4 regions of the Buttiauxella sp. AC038 genome follow, and region 3 is predicted to be linked to each of the others. Evidence: predicted binding sites of a transcription regulator. Region 3 holds the regulator's gene; each other region holds the start of a gene.
The links. The regulator CRP, encoded in region 3, controls carbon source genes, mostly activating them, when cyclic AMP is high. The targets are predictions, from matches to a motif close to ATGTGANNNNNNTCACAT.
Positions count from the first base shown of each region.

Region 1: a site for CRP is predicted at 1,585-1,602, ahead of msrB (peptide-methionine (R)-S-oxide reductase MsrB). Genes of this name have one in related genera too.
Region 2: a site for CRP is predicted at 1,863-1,880, ahead of psiE (phosphate-starvation-inducible protein PsiE). Genes of this name have one in related genera too.
Region 4: a site for CRP is predicted at 2,128-2,145, ahead of hpt (hypoxanthine phosphoribosyltransferase). Genes of this name have one in related genera too.

Region 1 covers NZ_CEEDCQ010000001.1:3,089,930-3,094,146, reverse strand. The annotation lists gene AC0IXI_RS14715 (D-hexose-6-phosphate mutarotase) at 1-305, opposite strand, end outside; gene gapA (glyceraldehyde-3-phosphate dehydrogenase) at 381-1,376, opposite strand; gene msrB (peptide-methionine (R)-S-oxide reductase MsrB) at 1,723-2,136, shown strand; gene AC0IXI_RS14700 (YeaC family protein) at 2,179-2,454, shown strand; gene chiD (chitinase ChiD) at 2,507-3,778, opposite strand; gene pncA (bifunctional nicotinamidase/pyrazinamidase) at 3,981-4,217, opposite strand, start outside.
Region 2 covers NZ_CEEDCQ010000001.1:4,670,100-4,674,316, forward strand. The annotation lists gene malF (maltose ABC transporter permease MalF) at 1-408, shown strand, start outside; gene malG (maltose ABC transporter permease MalG) at 421-1,311, shown strand; gene psiE (phosphate-starvation-inducible protein PsiE) at 1,409-1,816, opposite strand; gene AC0IXI_RS22105 (YjbH domain-containing protein) at 2,056-4,152, opposite strand; gene AC0IXI_RS22110 (capsule biosynthesis GfcC D2 domain-containing protein) at 4,152-4,217, opposite strand, start outside.
Region 3 covers NZ_CEEDCQ010000001.1:404,937-409,153, forward strand. The annotation lists gene AC0IXI_RS01865 (YccS/YhfK family putative transporter) at 1-1,535, opposite strand, end outside; gene crp (cAMP-activated global transcriptional regulator CRP) at 1,725-2,357, opposite strand; gene AC0IXI_RS01875 (OsmC family protein) at 2,673-3,077, shown strand; gene AC0IXI_RS01880 (phosphoribulokinase) at 3,098-3,976, opposite strand; gene AC0IXI_RS01885 (YheU family protein) at 4,090-4,217, opposite strand, start outside.
Region 4 covers NZ_CEEDCQ010000001.1:4,131,777-4,135,993, forward strand. The annotation lists gene AC0IXI_RS19615 (ABC transporter ATP-binding protein) at 1-607, opposite strand, end outside; gene can (carbonate dehydratase) at 728-1,408, shown strand; gene hpt (hypoxanthine phosphoribosyltransferase) at 1,464-2,000, opposite strand; gene AC0IXI_RS19630 (glucose/quinate/shikimate family membrane-bound PQQ-dependent dehydrogenase) at 2,161-4,217, shown strand, end outside.

The DNA of each region.
Region 1 (4,217 bases), 2.7 Mb from region 3:
GGCAGGTTGCGAGCAAAACCGTGTGCTGGCAGGTCTGCTTGCGCACCTGGGCCAAACCATGGCCAGCAGATTGGCACGCCGCCACGAATAGCCGTGCCGTGCTTGAACGGTGTGTTGCCGCTGAGCCAAAGCACTTCTTCTTCACCAGCTGGTTTCCATGACAACAGGTGTGCGCCTTGCAAAGTCACAGCACCACGAGCTTGTGGATGTTCAACCACGATAACTTCCAGCTCATCAATCTGACGGCGGGAAATAGAAGGAGTGATTTGTTCAACTACTGGAAGGGCAAAAATTTTGTTAATCATTGACTCACCTATCAATCGAAGGCAAAAAAAAGGCGACCGCATGGGTCGCCTTCAGGACTAATAGCTCATCTCAACTTATTTGGAGATGTGAGCGATCAGGTCCAGTACTTTGTTTGAGTAGCCAGTTTCGTTGTCGTACCAGGAAACCAGTTTCACAAAGTGGTCGTTCAGTGCGATACCAGCTTTAGCATCGAACACAGAAGTACAAATTTCGCCGTTGAAATCAGTAGATACAACGTCGTCTTCGGTGTAACCCAGAACGCCTTTCATTGGGCCTTCAGAAGCCGCTTTGATTGCTTTCTTGATTTCTTCGTAAGACGCAGCTTTTTCCAGACGAACGGTCAGGTCAACTACAGACACGTTTGGAGTTGGAACGCGGAACGCCATACCAGTGATTTTACCGTTCAGCTCTGGCAGTACAACGCCTACAGCTTTAGCAGCACCGGTAGAAGAAGGGATGATGTTCTGAGCTGCGCCGCGGCCGCCGCGCCAGTCTTTGTGAGACGGGCCATCAACAGTTTTCTGAGTAGCGGTAGTTGCGTGAACTGTGGTCATCAGGCCTTCAACGATACCGAAGTTGTCGTTGATAACTTTAGCCAGTGGAGCCAGGCAGTTAGTGGTGCAAGATGCGTTAGAAACGATATCCTGGCCAGCATATTTCTCGAAGTTAGCACCTTTAACGAACATAGGAGTGCTGTCTTTAGAAGGACCAGTCAGAACAACCTTTTTAGCGCCAGCAGTGATGTGCTTACGAGCAGTTTCGTCAGTCAGGAACAGACCAGTTGCTTCAGCAACAACGTCTACGTTGACTTCGTTCCACTTCAGGTTAGCCGGATCACGTTCTGCGGTAACACGGATAGTTTTGCCGTTAACAACCAGGTGGCCGTCTTTGACTTCTACAGTGCCGTTGAAACGACCGTGAGTTGAGTCGTACTTCAGCATGTAAGCCATGTATTCAGCGTCTAACAGGTCGTTGATTGCAACGATCTCGATGTCAGAACGTTCCTGAGCAGCACGGAAAACAATACGGCCGATACGGCCAAAACCGTTGATACCTACTTTGATAGTCATATATTCCACCAGCTATTTGTTAGTGAATAAAAGGTTGCCTGTAAAATTACAAAAACCTTACTCAGCGTCAAGCGGAATCGTGTCAATCATTGCGACAAATCAATCCTATGGACATCATTTGAACGACTGAACCGCCTCGCGCTTCCCTTTTGGCTCTTTATCCAAATGGGGACGATGCGAGGAATTTTAAAGGACCATTCCAACAAAAATGTGACGGCGATCACAATTGACGCTGCGCCAGAAATTCAGGGCTAAGTTTAGAACAAAAAACAGCACGGCGTTGTTAATTTTTTGTTAGAATCATGCTGTTATCAGTTACAGTTCCCACTGCACGAGATGCACGCATATGGCTAACCAATTACCTCCTGATTTATCGAAAAAAAACCTTTCTGAGATGCAGTTTTATGTCACCCAGAAACATGGCACTGAGCCACCGTTTTCCGGGCGTCTGCTGCATAACAAACGGGAAGGGGTGTATCACTGCCTGGTCTGCGACGCACCGTTGTTTATGTCAGAGTCTAAGTATGACTCAGGCTGCGGCTGGCCTAGCTTCTATGAACCTGTAAGCGACAGTGCTATTCATTACATCAAGGACTTCACCCACGGTATGGAGCGGATTGAAATCCGTTGCGGCAATTGTGAAGCCCACTTAGGCCATGTTTTCCCGGATGGTCCGCAGCCAACAGGTGAGCGTTACTGCGTGAATTCAGCCTCATTAAACTTCACCGACGACCAAAACGGTGAGCAAATCGAAGGTTGAAAAATCGATTCAGCAAATTATTCCACAGGAACTTGCCACATGATGAACCTGGACGAGATGTTAGAAGCAATGACACCGGAAGTTTATCAACGTCTGGTGACCGCCGTTGAGCTGGGAAAATGGCCAGACGGTGTGGCACTGACGCCCGATCAAAAAGAGAACAGTTTGCAGTTAGTGATGATGTGGCAGACGCGCCATAACACTGACCCGCAGCATATGACTATCGGCACTGATGGCAATATCGTGATGAAGAGTAAGCAGCAGCTTAAAGCTGAGTTCGGCATTGAGCCTGCGCCGATTATGACCGTGAAATTGTAACGGTGAGCTTAAAGGGTGGATGGCGCAATGCCACCCACCCTGGTTTTTAAAATTAATGCTCTGTTTTAATACCCAAATCTTTGGCTAACTCTTTTGCCAACTGATTATTGTCATCTGCGCCATACTCCCAGAACATCGCGCCACCTAATCCTTTAGCTTTGATGTACTCCGCTTTGGCAGCCACTGAACGTGGGTTCTCATACGAGATAGCAAACAGATCTTTGCCCTCAGCAGATTTCATTGTCATATAAGGCACCTGCGCGTCGTTATCCCAGTGCTCGGTAAAACGTTTTTGCGGATCGTTGAGCATTTTGCTCACAATATCGTTGTATTTCAGATAAGTGTCTTTCGACAGATCTAACCCAAACGATGTAAATACGGTTTTTTCCGGTGCGCCAAAGTAGGGTTGGGTGACCGGGTTTTTAGCTGCGTCTGGTTTATCCCAGTCAATGCCTGGCTCTACTGCGCGCTTAGGTACGCGGCCATAGAAACCAATACCCAGATTTAGCTGCGCCGGTTTCATGCCCGCAGCAATGTAGTTACTCACCACATAATCAGCGCTGTACTTATCCGCTTTCGCAACTGTTGGCCAGGCTTTCGAGTCATAAAGATTCGAGTTGAAATACTGAGTGCCGTACGCCATGTCGTAAGCCATCAGATTGATGTAATCAAGCGCAGGCGCAATGGCTTTCATATCGACCCATTCGGTCGGGCCTTTCACGTTTGCAGCCACTGCAATGGTCAGTAATTTTTGTTTGCCCAGCGCAGTACGTAACTCATTGAGCAACGATGTGAAGTTAGCGCGATCTTCCGGCATGCTGGCTACCAGGCCCCACGCACCGTTGACCGGATATTCCCAGTCTAAATCAATACCATCCAGCCCGTATTTGGCAATAACGTCTTGTGCCGAACGGATGAACACTGCACGATTTTCAGGTGTTGCAGCAACGCCTGAAAAACCACGTGCTCCCCAGCCACCAACCGACAGTAAAACCTTCAACTGCGGATTTTGTTTCCGCAGCGCAGGGATCTTTTCAAGGTCTGAGATGACTTTTGGCGAGAGCCAAATTTGATGCAGTTTTGATGCGTCTTTCAGTGCCGCGTTGGTTTCGTCTTTCTCATCGTTGTAAATCAGGCCAAATGAGTAGTTGAGGTGGGTTATCTGGCGCACATCAAGTTTATTGATATCGCCACCAGGCCCGGCAGTAACATCACCGCCACCATTGAAATAACCGACGGAGAGGTAAGAGCTTGCTTGAGCCGCACCGGCACAAGCGATTTGTATTACTGCCAGCAAGGGCAGCAGTTTACGCGTGAAGACCATAGGGTAGTTCCTCTTTGACGAGCAATATCGATTAAAAGCCTGACGTAACCCAGCGGGGCGACAGGTAAAAAACACAGCTAACATGCTGCATTAATAAACAAATTCATTATGAGAGCGCTCTCAAAAATGAGCGAGTAATAAAAGTTCAGAATGAGAGCGGAATCGAGAAAGGGGGAAGGGCGCGATAGCGCCCTGGAGGAAATTAGTAAGTAAAATCAGCAAACGTCATTAAAGTGGCACCTGCTGCAGACATAGTCTGGAATGCCTTCAGGCTGTCCTGAGGATGAAGGTTCACGCCCCGGCAACCATCTGTAATCACTATCACGTCATAGCCCAATGTCAGGGCGTCCAGTACTGTGAACTTCACGCAATAATCGGTTGCCAGTCCCATCACCACGAGCTGTTTGATCTCATTGCGAAATAGCCAGCTGTCGAGTTC
Region 2 (4,217 bases), 4.3 Mb from region 3:
GGTTATCCGTACATGATGATTCTGTGCATGGGCTTGTTAAAAGCAATTCCAGATGACCTGTACGAAGCCTCGGCAATGGATGGCGCAGGCCCGTTCCAGAACTTCTTTAAGATTACGCTGCCGCTGCTGATTAAGCCGCTGACGCCACTGATGATCGCAAGTTTTGCCTTTAACTTTAACAACTTCGTGCTGATTCAACTGTTAACCAATGGTGGCCCGGACCGCCTGGGAACCACAACGCCTGCGGGTTATACGGACTTGCTGGTGAGCTACACCTACCGCATCGCCTTCGAAGGCGGCGGCGGTCAGGACTTTGGTTTAGCTGCGGCTATTGCAACGCTTATCTTCATTCTGGTTGGCGCATTAGCGATTGTTAACCTGAAAGCCACCCGTATGAAGTTTGATTAAGGAGCAACACACATGGCTATGGTTCAACCCAAATCTCAAAAGCTGCGTTTATTTACCACGCACCTTTTATTACTACTGTTTATCGCGGCAATTATGTTCCCGCTGCTGATGGTCATTGCGATTTCGCTGCGTCCGGGTAACTTCGCGACGGGCAGCCTGATCCCGGACCAAATCTCCTGGGAACACTGGAAATTAGCGCTCGGTTTCAGCGTGCAACATGCCGATGGCAGCGTCACGCCACCGCCGTTCCCGGTGCTGTTATGGTTGTGGAACTCGATCAAAATCGCGGTCATTACCGCGCTGGGTATCGTGACGCTTTCCACCACTTGTGCCTACGCTTTTGCCCGTATGCGCTTCCCGGGCAAAGCCACACTGCTGAAAGGGATGCTGATTTTCCAGATGTTCCCGGCGGTACTGTCACTGGTGGCGTTGTACGCCTTGTTTGACCGCCTCGGCCAGTACATTCCGTTTATCGGTTTGAATACACATGGTGGGGTGATCTTCGCCTATCTTGGCGGTATCGCGCTACATGTATGGACGATTAAGGGCTATTTCGAAACGATTGATAACTCACTGGAAGAAGCCGCAGCACTGGATGGCGCGACCCCATGGCAAGCCTTCCGCCTGGTGCTTTTACCGCTTTCCGTACCGATTCTGGCGGTGGTGTTTATTCTGTCGTTTATCGCCGCAATTACCGAAGTGCCAGTGGCCTCATTGTTGCTGCGCGATGTTAACAGCTACACCCTGGCGGTCGGTATGCAGCAATACCTCAACCCACAAAACTACCTGTGGGGCGACTTTGCCGCAGCCGCTGTACTTTCTGCAATCCCGATTACTGTCGTGTTCTTACTGGCGCAGCGCTGGCTGGTGAGCGGTCTGACGGCTGGCGGGGTGAAGGGTTAAGATTTCCTGTTAGTTATTGCTTCACATTACGTAATGCCACTGCAAAACCCTCATTTGACCTTGGATTTACTTATGGCGGCCCTTGGGCCGCCTTTTTTTATTCTCGTTTTAAACGGTTGCTGTTACACAGCCACAGCGTAATCACCAGCACCAGGATTGCACCGGAATAAATCAGCACATCGCGCGGATCTTTATGGTCGATGATGATAAGACGCACAATGGCGGTGATACCGATATAGATAAAGTAGCGCAGCGGGAAGTGATAACCCGACTGAAAGTATTTAACGATCAATGCGATAAATTCGAAGTACAGGAAGTAAACCACTAGCCCTTCTATCAGCTGGTACTTGCTGGCTTGATCGGTGGGTGCAAATAACGATGTGGCTAAATGCAGCGTCTCTTTACCCAGGAAGATGATGAGGATCAGGCCAAGCGCAAGCAACGCCAGATTGAGGACCATTTGCATAACTTTAGCGATGAGCTCAACGCCGGGGGTGGTTGTCATAGGAACGCCTCTTGTTCTGGTATAGAGGTGTTGTTATACGTTAAAAATGTGATGCGGTTCTCAATTATTTACTTATATAACCGTTGGGCTATTACGTATGGGCTGTACGGTGAAGGTTCCGTTCACCCGTAAGTTCTGCGTTCCTTGATAACTCTGCTAACGGTGAACGAAAAAATGCATTCTTACATACACATATAAACCTAATTATTGGAACCCCATCAGGTTCCAATAAACCCTCGTTACCTAAAATTAATATCCCGATCGCTCGTCATCCCATACAACTCAAACTTACGTCCCACCATCTGCCCACCGTCACGCGTCAACGGTGTCCAGCTCACTTGTGCACGGCTGCGGGTTGGTGACGACGAGAAGATATCCAGCGGCACATTCACGTAGAAACCTTTGGTGAAGTCCCCTTCCCCGTACTCTTCTTTCGACACGTTGGTGATGGTCGCATAAGTCCCGACAACCACGCCGCTGTCGAAGCGTTTGGAGATCTCCAGCGTACCGCCCTTATCTTTCGCCAGATACTGGCCGATGCTGAGTTTAATCAACACGTCATCGGCAAACGGTGGTGTCCAGTAGCCGGTGATATGGCCGGTTGGCGCGCTGTAATCGGTGAACTTCATCATGTCCTGCGCACTACGCCAGTCACGCTGTTTGACGTAGTTGGCATTCGCGCCAATGGCCCAATTGCTGTCGACGGGACGATACAAGACCTCGGCACCCACCCCGCCATACATAGTTTCGAGATAGCCACCGTACACCTGCCCATACCAGCTGTTGCCCAAATACTGGAAGTAGTTGGCTTGCAGGTTATTGACGTAAATATCGTTCTCAACGTAGTCACGCACATGGGTACGCACGCGCGGCAGCGTTGAGTCGTTAGGTGGATTGGTGTAGTTAAATTTGTCGTAGTTATTGGCAATATTGGCAAACAGGCTGCCGGTGGTCAGCAAGTGATCCGTCACCCACCAGTCAGCGGTTCCCATTACGCCAACCTGGTACATGTAGAAGCTCTCTGGCCCGCCAACAGACTGGTTCAACACCGGGTTAATCGAGAAGTTCACTTTCGATTTATCGATGAAATATCCCTGCTCGGTTTTCTCCGGAATGACCGGCTCAACACGTTTTTGCACCAGTTGTGTTTCATGCCCAAGCGGCTCGCCTTCCAGATGGTTTTGCAGGCTGGCGACATCCGTTTGGGTCGTCACCTGCGGCATATTCAGGCGGGTTTCCGTCACACGGATGGTGCGAATATTCTCCGGCAGGTCATTCATGATGATGCGGTTTGCGCGCTCAATCCCTTCACGGGAGTCGCGGTATTTCACCTGCTCACCCGTGACATATAGGGTATCGCCTTTCACCTGAATATTCGGGTTTGCCAGGCCAGCATTGTATTTAAGAAGCGTCAGCTGATTTGCGACAACCGTCGGTTGTAAAATTTCATCTTGCGGCTGCGGTTGGTATTGCGGGCGACGATTGTCGTTATATCCTGGTCGCAAATCGTTGAAGTTAGTTCGCAACGTCACCCCAAACATAAAGGTATTGCCACGTTCATAGCTGACGTTAACGTCGGCCCAATCGGTGACGCGATAGATAGCGCCGACGTTAAAGTTGCTGCGTTGCTCGAGTTTGCCAGCGAAATCCTGAGTGTAATTGTTACCTTCGTATTCCGCTTTCAGGCGCAGCGGCTGCCACGGAGTCTGGTATTCAATACCGCCAAACAGTGATGCCGGGCCATGGAACATGCCGCTAAAGTTGAACGAACCAGCCTGGTTATAACTGTTATCCCGATAGCAGAAGCCATCGCTCACTTCGCAAAACGGGTTTTTCACGTTGCCGCTGGTGCCCATGTAACCCCAGCCCATACCGAGCGTGAAATCGAACGGCCCCCAGGCTTTGCTCGCCACAACGTATTCACTGTCGAACAGGCCTGTACCGCCCAAGTCACGTACCCCCACCGCCACCTGCGGCAGGTAATAGCCTTCTTCCCAAAGACGCACTTTCATATCGAAGGCTTTATCTTTGTAAGTCTGGTTTCCCGAGAATGCTTCGACGCTGCTGTACTCTCTGGTGCGGACATCGGTGTAGCGCAATGTGGTTTCCAGCCATGGGAAAAGCTGCACTGAGGCTGAGTAAAAACGGTACTGATCGTTATCGCGATAGTTAAGGCTAAACTCGCCTTCTCGCGCCATGCGTGCAGTCGGTGTTTGCAGCAAACCCACACCGCCGAAATCCGATTGTGACGGCCCTACAGGGTCTGGAAAGGTTTCTGCCTGGCAGGCAGTAGATACGGCCAGCGCGAGCAGGCTGTAGAGATATTTTTTCTTCATCAATCCGGTCTCCGATGAGTCAGAGAGTTAAGGATTTGCTGATTCAAGTCGTTGAAATCAGAATT
Region 3 (4,217 bases):
CCACTCTGCCATTGTGGCCACAGCCACACCATGCCGCCAAAGGCTATCAAGCAGCCTAGCAACGTATCTATCAGGCGAGGGACGATATACTGCTCGGCACTTAATGTTATCAATTGCAGGGTATAAACGGCGGTCACCGTAAAGCCTATCGTCGCCCAGCCGTAGCTTTTGCGAATAAACAGATAGCTCACCAGCGTAATGACCAGCATCGCGCCCAGAGCAATGCTTTTCGGGAAGTGGAAGTGAAGCGCAATACCTGCAATGGCAAGGCCTGCAATGGTGCCCGCCGAACGGTGGAGAATACGAACTCGTGTGGCACCGTAGCCGTTTTGCGTCACGAACATTACCGTCATTAAAATCCAGTAGGGCTTGGGCAGATGTAAAAATGCACCCAACAGACTGGCTATCGTGAGCATCACACCCAATCTTGCTGCGTTGCGAAGCGCCGCTGACTTCAACGATAAATAACTTTTCAATGCCGCCCACAGTGGCAAACGGCGTTGCCGGTCTTCCATTAAATCACGGACATACAGCGGGCGTTGGGTGCGTAGCACGCGAGCGATACGGCTGAAGTGGTAATGGCAAAATTGCCCAACCGGGTTATCTGGATTCTGACGGGCGATTTTCTCAAGGGCGTCGATCTGTTTTTCCATCGTAAAACGCTGTGGATAACGATGGTAAAGAATGTCGTCAGCCAGTACGCGTAAGCGCGCCGCGATGGTCTGAGCATTCCATCTAATAACCGCTTCTGCATGGCTTTGCTCGACGAGCTTCTGAACTTCAGCTGGTTGGTGAAGGCTTACCGAGATGTGCTCTTGCAAATCCAGTGCTACCTGGAATGCACGTAGCAAACGCTTGTAGCCGTTTTGCTGGTTTGCCGCCAGCATATGAAGCTGTTGGTAGCATTGGGTAATGAGATCCACCGCTTTTTGCTGACGAGCCAGCAGAGGAGGGAGCGCTTTTTCCGGATCGGTATGTTGAGTCAGCATGCCGTATTTTGCTTCACAGTAATCTGCCAACTGCCGATAGAGCAGGCTCAATGATTCCCGCAGCGGCTGCTCGCGCCACATCCAGAACCAAAACCAGTTAAATACGCCGTACCAAATCGTACCGGAGACATACAGCACCATCGGTTTCCAAATCGGCATATTTCCGGCCATGCTGAGTGTAAATATGGCAGCAATGAGTGATGCGGGAAGCAGACGAGCGTGCAAGGAACTGATTTCTGCCGTGACCCCAAGCAAGAGCGCCATCACGACCAATATCACCGGCAACGGTACGGAGGTATAAAGTAATAAAAGCTGCATGATCAGACTGCTGATGGCAAAAAGGCTGCCGCCAACAATCAGACGTTTGAAGAAGCGCTTATGTGGAGTATCAAGGCCCGCAATATTGCAACAGGCAGGAACTAACGAGAAAAGCAGGCCAGACTGGAGATCGCCGACGAGCAAACCTACTGCCACCGGAAGGCACAGCACCAGCGTTTGCCGCAGTGCGTAGTTAACTTCAGGATGGTAGATCAGCCGTCGCCACATTTGCTCGTCATACTTCAAGTTGCAGGGTTGTTGGTTGTACTCAGTCACACCAGTCACTTACTTTAGTAAGCTCCTGGGGATTCCTGAGCTTACCGCCTACCTGCAACATGAATTATTTAGAGCAAGTGAGGGAAGTGTAGAGACAAAAAAGGCGTGTTATGAAGCAACACGCCATTTTTTAGACGGAGATTAACGAGTGCCGTATACGACGATCGTTTTACCGTGAGCGGAGATCAGATTTTGATCTTCCAGCATTTTCAAGATACGACCAACAGTTTCGCGAGAGCAACCCACGATCTGACCGATTTCCTGACGGGTAATTTTAATCTGCATACCGTCTGGGTGGGTCATTGCATCAGGTTGTTTAGCCAGGTTCAGCAGCGTCTGCGCGATACGACCAGTCACATCCAGGAATGCCAGATTACCCACTTTCTCAGATGTAACTTGCAGACGGCTAGCCATTTGTGAAGACAGGCGCATCAGAATATCTGGGTTGACCTGGATCAGCTGGCGGAATTTTTTATAAGAAATTTCAGCCACTTCACAGGCACTTTTAGCACGAACCCAGGCACTACGTTCCTGACCTTCTTCGAACAGCCCTAACTCACCAATGAAATCGCCCTGATTTAGATAGGAGAGGATCATTTCCTTGCCCTCTTCATCTTTAATCAGAACAGCCACAGAGCCCTTGACGATGTAATACAGCGTCTCTGCTTTCTCACCTTGGTGAATGAGTGTGCTCTTCGATGGATACTTATGAATGTGGCAATGGGACAAGAACCATTCGAGAGTCGGGTCTGTTTGCGGTTTGCCAAGCACCATGCGCGGTTATCCTCTGTTTTATAACTGGCTACCAACGACAGGACGCTAAACATCCTGTCTGGCGTTGCAAGTAATTAGAATATTCCCCACCTTGGGGAGATGGCATGCAAGTCATTCTTGCTGCCTGTAATTAGTGATGTCCTCTGCATACATGCATTACGTCAATGTATCGATGTAGCATCTGGATTGTTTTAGCATAGCTTTTGGCAAGTGTCTCCTGTTGTCTCGTTTCAGCTTGACGCATGTCGCCTTCCGTTGCCAGATTTGCTGAATCTGCGTACTCTGAAAGGTAATTTTTCTACAGGAGTAAGCAGCATGCAGGCACGAGTGAAATGGGTTGAAGGGTTTACCTTCCTGGGCGAGTCCGCTTCAGGGCACCAGATCCTTATGGATGGCAATTCTGGTGATAAAGCACCAAGCCCAATGGAAATGGTGCTGATGTCCGTTGGCGGTTGCAGTGCAATTGACGTAGTTTCTATTTTGCAAAAAGGCCGCTACGCCGTGACCGACTGCGAAGTGAAATTGACCTCTGAGCGCCGTGAAGAGGCTCCGCGTTTGTTTACGCACATCAATCTGCATTTCATCGTGACAGGCAAAGAGCTAAAAGATGCTGCAGTTTCCCGCGCAGTAGACCTCTCTGCTGAGAAATACTGCTCTGTAGCACTGATGCTTGAAAAAGCGGTCAACGTTACTCATAGCTATGAAGTGATTGATGCTTAGTGTGTAAAACAGGGCGGTGATTAGCCGCCCTGATTAATGTTTCGCCCTTCCGCCAGTCGCTTAACGAGCGGCGTCATAATTAATTCCATTGCCAGACCCATTTTGCCGCCCGGCACCACCAAAGTATTGATGTGGGAAATAAACGACCCTTGCAGCATGGCAAGCAAATACGGGAAGTCGATGTCATCCAGCCCGCGAAAATGAATCACCACAAAACTTTCATCCAGAGAAGGGATGCCGCGAGCCGCAAATGGGTTAGACGTATCAACAGTTGGAACGCGCTGGAAGTTGATATGGGTGCGGGAGAATTGCGGTGTGATGTAATTGATATAGTCGTCCATAGAACGAACCACAGAATCCATTACCGCTTCTCGGGAATGCCCGCGCTCGCTGGTATCGCGCACTAACTTTTGTATCCACTCCAGGTTCACAATCGGTACTACACCAACCAGCAAATCGACGGCCTTAGCCACATCGTGCTGTGGCGTAACTACACCGCCGTGCAAACCTTCATAAAACAAAACATCAGTGGGTTCTGGCAATGGTTGCCATGGCGTGAAGGTTCCGGGGATTTGGTTCCAGGGTACGGCTTCATCGTAAGTATGTAGATACTTGCGTGACTTACCCTGCCCGGTTCTGCCGTACTCAATGAACGTCTGTTCAAGCAAACCAAAGTCATTGGCTTCCGGGCCGAAATAGCTGATATGGCGCCCCAGGTCGCGTGCTTTACGAATAGCCATATCCATTTCAGGACGAGTGAAACGATGGAAACTGTCACCTTCGACTTCCGCTGCACGTAAATTGAGTTGCTGGAAGATTTTACGGAAGGCAAGGCTGGTTGTTGTCGTTCCCGCGCCGCTGGAACCTGTTACGGCAATAACCGGATGTTTGGCTGACATAAGGCAACAACTCCATGGGTGATAGCAAGTGTGTGTAAGTAAGGGCTGGTCCTCACCCTCAGGGAGATAGCTGGGTGAGGGTGGTTTTATTATGCAGTATAGAAGTTAAACGCTTAGCCGCGAAACTGCCCGCGAGCCATAATATTTACCGTTTCATGGAGTTCCGACCATACCAGCACAGCCTCACCACTTTGCAGCTGGCGCTTAACATCGGCCACTTTCTGCTCCAGTGAACGCTCTT
Region 4 (4,217 bases), 3.7 Mb from region 3:
ACAGCATTTCTGCTTCTTCAAGGTAGTGAGTGGTCAGAATAATAGTGGTGCCTTTATCGTTCAGATCCTTCAGGAATCCCCACATCGAGCGACGTAGTTCAATATCGACACCCGCAGTTGGCTCATCAAGAATCAACAACTTTGGCTCATGCATTAAGGCACGAGCAATCATCAGACGGCGTTTCATACCACCCGATAACATACGTGCACGTTCGTTGCGTTTTTCCCACAGATCGAGCTGTTTCAGGTACTTTTCGCTACGCGCAATGGCTTCGTTTTTTTCAACGCCATAGTATCCCGCCTGGTGCACAACGATTTGCTGTACGGTCTCAAACGGGTTGAAGTTAAACTCCTGCGGCACCAAACCAAGCTGGCGTTTAGCGTTAACAATGTCTTTTTGCAGGTCATAACCAAACACGCGTACCCGGCCAGAGGTTTTATTTACCAGCGAGCTGATAATACCGATGGTAGTGGATTTCCCTGCGCCATTCGGCCCCAGCAGAGCGTAAAAGTCCCCTGCCTCAACACGAAGATCTATGCCACGCAGTGCCTGAACACCGCCGGGATAGGTTTTCGTTAACTGTTCCAGTTCTAATGCAATGGTCATTATTTGCGGTTACCTTGTTCGGTACAAAAAAGTTAAGCTGTTTAAAAATTATTTCAGTTGCACAATCAGTTGCCCTATATTACCTCAACGCACTTCATCCGTTACAGGTTGTTAACCTCCATGAAAGACATTGATACCCTCATCAGCAATAACCAGGTCTGGTCAAAACTGATGGAGGACGAAGACCCGGGCTTTTTCGAACGTTTGTCTCAGGCCCAAAAACCTCGCTTCTTGTGGATTGGCTGTTCTGATAGTCGCGTACCAGCTGAACGTCTGACTGGCCTTGAGCCTGGAGAGTTATTTGTTCACCGTAACGTGGCAAACCTGGTAATTCATACGGATTTAAATTGCCTTTCTGTAGTGCAGTACGCGGTAGATGTTCTGGAAGTTGAACACATAATCATTTGCGGTCACTACGGGTGCGGTGGTGTACAAGCGGCGGTTGAAAACCCGGATTTAGGGCTAATTAACAACTGGTTGCTGCATATCCGCGATATCTGGTTCAAGCATAGTTCGCTACTGGGAGAACTCCCACCGGAACAGCGTCTGGATACACTTTGCGAGCTCAATGTGATGGAGCAGGTTTATAACCTTGGTCATTCAACCATTATGCAATCCGCATGGAAACGCGGGCAGAAAGTCACTGTCCACGGTTGGGCTTACGGTATTCACGATGGACGCTTACGTGACCTGGAAGTCACCGCAACCAGTCGCGAATCACTGGAGCAAGGTTACCGCAGCGGGATTTCGAACCTCCAGAATTCCCATCGCAGCCACAAGAATAGAACACCTTCGCAGTAATGCTGATAGCAAAAAGGGCCTTAAAGGCCCTTTTTTAATGGATGTAGCAAAAGACTTACTCGTCCAGCAGAACCACTTTACCAACGTATGGCAGATGGCGATAACGCTGAGCGTAATCAATGCCGTAACCCACTACGAACTCATCAGGAATAGCGAAACCAACCCACTCAACATTCACTTCCACTTCGCGGCGCTCTGGTTTATCCAGCAGCGTACAAATGGCCAGTGATTTTGGTTCACGCAGGCTAAGAATCTCACGTACTTTGCTCAGCGTATTACCGGAGTCGATAATATCTTCGACGATCAACACGTCTTTGCCGCGGATATCCTCATCGAGATCTTTCAGGATTTTCACATCGCGGGTGGTGGACATGCCGCTGCCATAACTGGATGCGGTCATAAAATCGACTTCGTGGGGCACTTGCACTTCACGGCACAGGTCCGCCATGAACATAAATGAACCACGCAGCAAGCCAACCAGCACCATATCACTACCGCTATCACGATAATGTTCAGTGATCTCACGACCCAATTCAGCGATACGGGCTTTGATCTCCGCTTCGGGGATCATCACTTCAACAGTATGTTTCATAGTTATAACCATATGATTTAAAAATAAATCATTCGATGTTGGTTAGATTTTAGCCAACACAAAATATTCAGGCCAGCAGTATAACAGCAAAACCCATTCCCGTGCCCAATTGGTAAAAAAGCCATTTATGTGATGAATATCACACTTGTTAATAACTATAATGAATTGCTATCAAACTTTTAAGAGCGTGATAATTGTGAAAACAAATAACTCTGGTTCGCGGGTAATCGCAACCTTAACAGTCCTGTTTGCGGTACTGACTGGACTGTATTTATTAATTGGCGGGATATGGTTAGTGGCAATTGGTGGGTCCTGGTACTACCCAATTGCAGGGGTGGTGATGTTAATCACCGCATGGTTACTTTGGCAACGTAAAGCTCTGGCCCTGTGGCTCTATGCTGCACTACTGCTTTGCACCGTGGCGTGGTCTGTCTGGGAAGTTGGTTTTGATTTCTGGGCATTAACACCACGTTTAGACGTTCTGTTCTTCTTCGGCGTATGGCTGCTACTGCCATTTGTTTATCGTCATCTGATTTTACCCACTGCAGGTGCGGCTCCGGCCCTTGGTGCGGTGCTGGCGATTACCGTTGTGGCGCTGGTCTGGGCGGTATTTAACGATCCGCAAGAAATCAATGGCACGCTGAGTGCGGATGCGACAACACCCGTTTCCGCATCATCAACCATTCCTGATGCCGACTGGCCTGCATATGGTCGTAATCAGGAAGGCCAACGCTACTCTCCTTTAAAACAGATCAACGATAAAAACGTCGGCCAGCTTAAAGAAGCGTGGAGTTTCCAGACTGGCGATGTGAAACGCCCAAGCGATCCGGGTGAAATCACCAACGAAGTCACTCCGATTAAAATCCGCGACACGCTTTACCTGTGTACCGCACACCAGCAGTTGTTTGCGCTGGATGCGACCACCGGTAAACAGAAGTGGAAATTTGATCCGCGTCTGGATACGAATCCTTCGTTCCAGCACGTGACTTGCCGTGGTGTTTCTTACCACGAAGCAACCGCGGATAACGCGACTCCGGATGTGGTTTCAGATTGCCCACGTCGTATCATTCTTCCTGTGAATGACGGACGTCTGTTTGCCATTAATGCCGATAACGGCAAGCTTTGCGAAAGCTTTGCTAACAAAGGCATCCTGAATCTGCAAACCAACATGCCGGTCACCACGCCTGGCATGTACGAACCTACTTCACCTCCGATTATCACCGATAAAGTTATCGTGATTGCCGGTGCGGTCACCGATAACTACTCCACTCGCGAGCCGTCTGGTGTGATCCGTGGCTTTGATGTGAACAGCGGTAAATTGCTGTGGGCATTCGATCCTGGTGCTAAAGATCCCAACACCATTCCTGGTGATGAGCATCATTACACCATTAACTCGCCAAACTCCTGGGCACCAGCGGCCTATGACGCGAAGTTAGATTTGGTGTACCTGCCGATGGGTGTTACCACACCCGATATTTGGGGCGGTAACCGCACGCCGGAGCAGGAGCGTTATGCCAGCAGCATCGTGGCACTAAACGCAACTACCGGGAAACTGGCCTGGTCATATCAAACAGTTCATCACGACCTGTGGGATATGGATATGCCATCGCAGCCGACGCTTGCGGATATTACGGTTAAAGGCGAAATCGTTCCGGTTATCTACGCGCCTGCGAAAACCGGCAACATCTTTGTGCTCGACCGTCGTGACGGCAAACTGGTAGTTCCGGCTCCGGAAAAACCTGTGCCGCAAGGTGCCGCAAAAGGCGACTACGTGACGCCAACTCAGCCGTTCTCGGATTTGAGTTTCCGTCCGAAGAAAGATCTGAGCGGCGCGGATATGTGGGGAGCGACCCTTTATGATCAAATGGTTTGTCGCATCATCTTCCATAAACTGCGTTATGAAGGCATTTTCACACCACCGTCTGAGCAAGGCACGCTTGTGTTCCCAGGTAACCTGGGGATGTTCGAGTGGGGTGGGATTTCCGTTGATCCAAACCGTCAGGTAGCAATTGCCAACCCAATGGCACTGCCGTTTGTATCTAAACTGATGCCACGTGGCCCAGGCAACCCGATGGAGCCGCCGAAAGACGCTAAAGGGTCTGGTACCGAAACTGGCATTCAGCCGCAGTACGGCGTGCCGTATGGCGTGACGCTTAATCCGTTCCTCTCTCCGTTTGGCTTACCTTGTAAGCAGCCTGCATGGGGCTACATCTCTGC